2 regions of the Pediococcus sp. genome follow, and region 2 is predicted to be linked to the other one. Evidence: riboswitches for the same ligand, from Rfam matches in the RefSeq annotation. Region 2 holds a riboswitch; the other holds the start of a gene.

Region 1 (3,420 bases), on a different contig from region 2:
AACGGGTTGCCATTGTAATCCCAGAAACCGGGGTAAAGCCCATTGATGTATCATATGACTGGCCATTCAAAATAGCGTCAATTGAGGAACCGGCCCCTAAATGAAGGGTGATCATCTTCAAAGAACTTAATGGTTTGCCAAGTAGTTTGGCCGCATCCAAAGCAACTAATTGATGGCTCGTACCATGGGCACCATACTTACGTGCGCCATATTTTTCATAGTATTCATAAGGAATACTGTACAAATAATTTTTTGCGGGTAATGTTTCATGAAAAGAAGTGTCAAACACCGCAACACTTGTGACGTTTGGCAGGACCTTTTGCACTGCCCGAATTCCAATCACATTGGCCGGATTGTGCAATGGAGCATACTCCGATAAACTCTCAATTTGCTTAATTACTTTTTCTGTAATCTCGACGGAGCCATTGAAAATTTCGCCACCCGCTACAACGCGATGACCAACGCCTGTAATTTCATCAAAACTTCGAATAATTTTCAGGTCAATCAAAGCCTTTAGAACCATATGGATCGCAACTTCATGATCTTTAACTGGCTCTTCAAACCGCGTGTTTTCCTGATCGCCATAAATCATTGTAAATGTGGAGCCATCAATACCAATTCGATCCACCTGGCCACTTGCGAGAACTTTCTCGCTTGGCATCTCAAACAGTTTGAACTTAAGTGATGAACTTCCTGCATTAATTGCAATTGTTTTTTCCAAAGTAAACCCCCACTCACTTTTCTATGGATCCGATTCGATCTTCTTTTAATACTTTCACTCCACCGCGTTTGCCCTAAATTCTCAACGCTCATTTACATAAATTATACCTTATTGTTTTTAACATGAAAACCATATGCCTATTTGTTATTAGAAACTAAATATTTAAAAAAAGAGATTTATTCTATATAGCGTTAACTTGTATAGGATAAATCTCTTTGTGCCAATTAATTTGGTAGTTTATTTGTTTGTTAATTTGCTTGCAGCTGCTTCATCAAGAATAACAGTCACGTTGTCATGGTCTTGAAGCACGCTTGCAGGTAAGTCTGGAGTGTTAGGGCCTTCGATCATTCCCTTAACAGCATCAGCCTTTTCTTCACCGTAAGCTTCCAATAAGATATGTTTTGATTTCATAATTGAAGCTAATCCCATTGATAAAGCTTCCTTAGGCACGTCTTCTTCATGTGCGAAGAAACGGGCATTAGCATCGATCGTTGATTGAGTTAATGAGACACGATGAGTGCCAATTTCACGTGAAGTTCCTGGTTCGTTGAAACCAATATGACCATTGCGGCCAAGACCCAAGATTTGTAAATCAATTGGGTTGTCCTCAATTACTTTATCATAACGTTTTGCTTCAGCATCGATATCTTTAGCCAAACCATTTGGTAGGTAAGATTTCTTAAATGGCTTTTTGTTGAATAAATGTTCATGCATAAAGTAGTTGTAACTTTGGTCATTGTCAGCAGCTAACCCGATGTATTCATCCAAATTGATAGAAATGGAATCGCTGAAATCAAGATCACTAGCGATAATGTCATTGTAAGTTGTAATTGGTGTACTTCCGGTAGCTAAACCAAAAGTATGAGCACCATTTTTCTTAGCATCAGCAAAAATCTTGTAGCCTTCTTGTCCGCCTTCAACTTCATCTTTAACAATAATAATTTGCATAATCAAGCTCCTTTTTATTTTCTTTTTCGACTCCGATGAGATCTATAAGAATAAAAATCCCATTCACATTGGTATAGCCCAATTATATATTCTCCCTCTATAAATTGCAAGGGTATAGACCAAAAAATCAAAAATTATTTCTATAAATCACGATATCTAGAAATATTCCCTACTGAAATTAGACACCACCCTGAGAATTAAATTAGTTGCCGAATTTTATATTTATCGATATACTGAATTCGTAACAAATACAGGGGTGCTGGATCCAATCCGGCTGAGATAAAAACTAGTGGTTTTTGACCCTCGAACCTGATATGGATAATGCCAGCGCAGGAAGTTTAATCGTTTTGATGATCAAGTGACAGCTCACATTCCGTCATTTGATGACCAATTTTAAACATGCAATCAAAAGCTGGCGCGTTGTCGTTGGCTTTTTTATTTTGTTTCAAGAAAGGAAACTATCTTATGAATACAAGTGTTGCAATTCAAGTTTTACCAATGTTAGAGGACGACAAAAAAGTTGTGGCTGTTGTGGACAAAGCAATCGAGTACATTCAATCCACGGGCGTTTCATATGAAGTCGGTGCGTTTGAAACTACACTCGAAGGTGACTACGACCAACTCATGGAAATTGTTAAAAACATTACCAAAATTGCCGCTGATGCTGGTGCCCCTCAAGTGATGACTTATGTAAAAATTGATTATAAATCTGAGGGCAAGGTCTTAGGAATCCATGAAAAAACAGACAAATATCAACATTAATTTTCTACCTATTTTGGTCATTCTGGCGCTTTTAGTTATCTGGCAATTAATCAGTTATTTCCAAATCGTCCCGACTTTCATGCTGCCTTCACCTGTTAATGTAGTCAAAGCCTTTATCACCGATTTTCCGTTGCTTATGAAAAATGCCGGCGTTACCCTCTTGGAAGCGTTCTGGGGACTATTAATTGGCGTCATTGGTGGTGTGCTTATCGCCATAATTATGGACTTGTTTAATCCACTCTATAAAGCTGTTTATCCCCTGCTAGTCCTCAGTCAAACTGTTCCGGCGGTGGCTATCGCGCCCCTTTTGATTTTATGGTTTGGCTATGGCATGCTGCCAAAAATTGTTTTAATCACAATCACGACATTTTTCCCGGTGGCCGTGGAAATGCTGACCGGCTTTCGCGCTACCGATCCTGATTTAATTCATTTAATGAAAACGATGGGTGCAAGCAAATGGAAATTATATTACTATGTTAAGTTTCCAAATTCGTTGAATCATTTCTTCTCGAGTTTAAAAATCTCTGTATCTTATGCAATTGTGAGTGCCGTAATTTCTGAATGGGTTGGTGGTTTTAGTGGCTTGGGTGTCTATATGACGCGGGTCATGAAGGCCTATGCCTACGACAAAATGTTTGCCGTCATCTTTTTAATTTCGGCTTTAAGTTTGCTTTTAATTTGGTTGGTCACTCTGATTCAACATAAAGTCATGCCCTGGGAGGCAGTAAAAAAATGAAACATTCCAAACATTTTTGGCTCTACTTAAGCTTGAGTTTTTTATTGATGTTGGTTTTAGGTGGCTGCAAAACTAGTTCTAATAAGTCGCAAATGAAGACGATTACCGTGGTTTTGGATTGGACACCGAACACCAATCATACCGGAATGTATGTTGCCAAACAAAAAGGCTACTACAAAAAATATCATCTCAATGTGAAGTTTGTACAACCACCCAAAGATGGCGCCGAACAGCTTGTTGCGAGTGGCAAAGC
Region 2 (3,420 bases):
ACTTTTTCTGTAATCTCGACGGAGCCATTGAAAATTTCGCCACCCGCTACAACGCGATGACCAACGCCTGTAATTTCATCAAAACTTCGAATAATTTTCAGGTCAATCAAAGCCTTTAGAACCATATGGATCGCAACTTCATGATCTTTAACTGGCTCTTCAAACCGCGTGTTTTCCTGATCGCCATAAATCATTGTAAATGTGGAGCCATCAATACCAATTCGATCCACCTGGCCACTTGCGAGAACTTTCTCGCTTGGCATCTCAAACAGTTTGAACTTAAGTGATGAACTTCCTGCATTAATTGCAATTGTTTTTTCCAAAGTAAACCCCCACTCACTTTTCTATGGATCCGATTCGATCTTCTTTTAATACTTTCACTCCACCGCGTTTGCCCTAAATTCTCAACGCTCATTTACATAAATTATACCTTATTGTTTTTAACATGAAAACCATATGCCTATTTGTTATTAGAAACTAAATATTTAAAAAAAGAGATTTATTCTATATAGCGTTAACTTGTATAGGATAAATCTCTTTGTGCCAATTAATTTGGTAGTTTATTTGTTTGTTAATTTGCTTGCAGCTGCTTCATCAAGAATAACAGTCACGTTGTCATGGTCTTGAAGCACGCTTGCAGGTAAGTCTGGAGTGTTAGGGCCTTCGATCATTCCCTTAACAGCATCAGCCTTTTCTTCACCGTAAGCTTCCAATAAGATATGTTTTGATTTCATAATTGAAGCTAATCCCATTGATAAAGCTTCCTTAGGCACGTCTTCTTCATGTGCGAAGAAACGGGCATTAGCATCGATCGTTGATTGAGTTAATGAGACACGATGAGTGCCAATTTCACGTGAAGTTCCTGGTTCGTTGAAACCAATATGACCATTGCGGCCAAGACCCAAGATTTGTAAATCAATTGGGTTGTCCTCAATTACTTTATCATAACGTTTTGCTTCAGCATCGATATCTTTAGCCAAACCATTTGGTAGGTAAGATTTCTTAAATGGCTTTTTGTTGAATAAATGTTCATGCATAAAGTAGTTGTAACTTTGGTCATTGTCAGCAGCTAACCCGATGTATTCATCCAAATTGATAGAAATGGAATCGCTGAAATCAAGATCACTAGCGATAATGTCATTGTAAGTTGTAATTGGTGTACTTCCGGTAGCTAAACCAAAAGTATGAGCACCATTTTTCTTAGCATCAGCAAAAATCTTGTAGCCTTCTTGTCCGCCTTCAACTTCATCTTTAACAATAATAATTTGCATAATCAAGCTCCTTTTTATTTTCTTTTTCGACTCCGATGAGATCTATAAGAATAAAAATCCCATTCACATTGGTATAGCCCAATTATATATTCTCCCTCTATAAATTGCAAGGGTATAGACCAAAAAATCAAAAATTATTTCTATAAATCACGATATCTAGAAATATTCCCTACTGAAATTAGACACCACCCTGAGAATTAAATTAGTTGCCGAATTTTATATTTATCGATATACTGAATTCGTAACAAATACAGGGGTGCTGGATCCAATCCGGCTGAGATAAAAACTAGTGGTTTTTGACCCTCGAACCTGATATGGATAATGCCAGCGCAGGAAGTTTAATCGTTTTGATGATCAAGTGACAGCTCACATTCCGTCATTTGATGACCAATTTTAAACATGCAATCAAAAGCTGGCGCGTTGTCGTTGGCTTTTTTATTTTGTTTCAAGAAAGGAAACTATCTTATGAATACAAGTGTTGCAATTCAAGTTTTACCAATGTTAGAGGACGACAAAAAAGTTGTGGCTGTTGTGGACAAAGCAATCGAGTACATTCAATCCACGGGCGTTTCATATGAAGTCGGTGCGTTTGAAACTACACTCGAAGGTGACTACGACCAACTCATGGAAATTGTTAAAAACATTACCAAAATTGCCGCTGATGCTGGTGCCCCTCAAGTGATGACTTATGTAAAAATTGATTATAAATCTGAGGGCAAGGTCTTAGGAATCCATGAAAAAACAGACAAATATCAACATTAATTTTCTACCTATTTTGGTCATTCTGGCGCTTTTAGTTATCTGGCAATTAATCAGTTATTTCCAAATCGTCCCGACTTTCATGCTGCCTTCACCTGTTAATGTAGTCAAAGCCTTTATCACCGATTTTCCGTTGCTTATGAAAAATGCCGGCGTTACCCTCTTGGAAGCGTTCTGGGGACTATTAATTGGCGTCATTGGTGGTGTGCTTATCGCCATAATTATGGACTTGTTTAATCCACTCTATAAAGCTGTTTATCCCCTGCTAGTCCTCAGTCAAACTGTTCCGGCGGTGGCTATCGCGCCCCTTTTGATTTTATGGTTTGGCTATGGCATGCTGCCAAAAATTGTTTTAATCACAATCACGACATTTTTCCCGGTGGCCGTGGAAATGCTGACCGGCTTTCGCGCTACCGATCCTGATTTAATTCATTTAATGAAAACGATGGGTGCAAGCAAATGGAAATTATATTACTATGTTAAGTTTCCAAATTCGTTGAATCATTTCTTCTCGAGTTTAAAAATCTCTGTATCTTATGCAATTGTGAGTGCCGTAATTTCTGAATGGGTTGGTGGTTTTAGTGGCTTGGGTGTCTATATGACGCGGGTCATGAAGGCCTATGCCTACGACAAAATGTTTGCCGTCATCTTTTTAATTTCGGCTTTAAGTTTGCTTTTAATTTGGTTGGTCACTCTGATTCAACATAAAGTCATGCCCTGGGAGGCAGTAAAAAAATGAAACATTCCAAACATTTTTGGCTCTACTTAAGCTTGAGTTTTTTATTGATGTTGGTTTTAGGTGGCTGCAAAACTAGTTCTAATAAGTCGCAAATGAAGACGATTACCGTGGTTTTGGATTGGACACCGAACACCAATCATACCGGAATGTATGTTGCCAAACAAAAAGGCTACTACAAAAAATATCATCTCAATGTGAAGTTTGTACAACCACCCAAAGATGGCGCCGAACAGCTTGTTGCGAGTGGCAAAGCTCAAATTGGTATTTCTGCACAAGATACGTTTGCTGGGGCGATTGCCCGTCGTGACCCATTGCCTATCACCACAATCGGGGCCATTATTCAGCACAACACTTCGGGGATCATGTCGCGCAAAGCAGATGGGATTACTTCACCGAAAAAAATGATGGGTAAACGTTATGCAACTTGGGACTTGCCAATTGAGCAAGCAACTATCAAACAAGTAGTCGAAGATGATGGCGGCCAATATAGCAAAATTAAAAAAATTCCTAATAACATTACCGATGAGGTGGCGGCCTTAAAGACAAAACAAGCTGACTTGATCTGGGTGTTTTATGGTTGGGCTGGCGAAAATGCTAAAATTAAAAACCTTCCCATCAATTATTTTTCATTTCGTTCTTTGAACAAGGTTT

Evidence for each region. A riboswitch is a leader RNA that binds a small molecule or an ion and turns the genes downstream of it on or off. The one in region 2 is predicted to bind thiamine pyrophosphate.
Region 1: it holds a riboswitch for thiamine pyrophosphate, as region 2 does, so the genes downstream of both, DD627_RS06850 (thiamine-binding protein) here and DD627_RS02995 (thiamine-binding protein) in region 2, are expected to answer to the same signal.

What each region holds. Positions count from the first base shown of each region.
Region 1 is NZ_DOEM01000027.1:74,624-78,043, reverse strand. Features, by position in the region: gene DD627_RS06860 (acetate/propionate family kinase) at 1-721, opposite strand, end outside; gene DD627_RS06855 (glucosamine-6-phosphate deaminase) at 959-1,669, opposite strand; TPP riboswitch at 1,912-2,022, shown strand; gene DD627_RS06850 (thiamine-binding protein) at 2,135-2,431, shown strand; gene DD627_RS06845 (ABC transporter permease) at 2,403-3,167, shown strand; gene DD627_RS06840 (ABC transporter substrate-binding protein) at 3,164-3,420, shown strand, end outside.
Region 2 is NZ_DOEM01000009.1:1,893-5,312, reverse strand. Features, by position in the region: gene DD627_RS03005 (acetate/propionate family kinase) at 1-323, opposite strand, end outside; gene DD627_RS03000 (glucosamine-6-phosphate deaminase) at 561-1,271, opposite strand; TPP riboswitch at 1,514-1,624, shown strand; gene DD627_RS02995 (thiamine-binding protein) at 1,737-2,033, shown strand; gene DD627_RS02990 (ABC transporter permease) at 2,005-2,769, shown strand; gene DD627_RS02985 (ABC transporter substrate-binding protein) at 2,766-3,420, shown strand, end outside.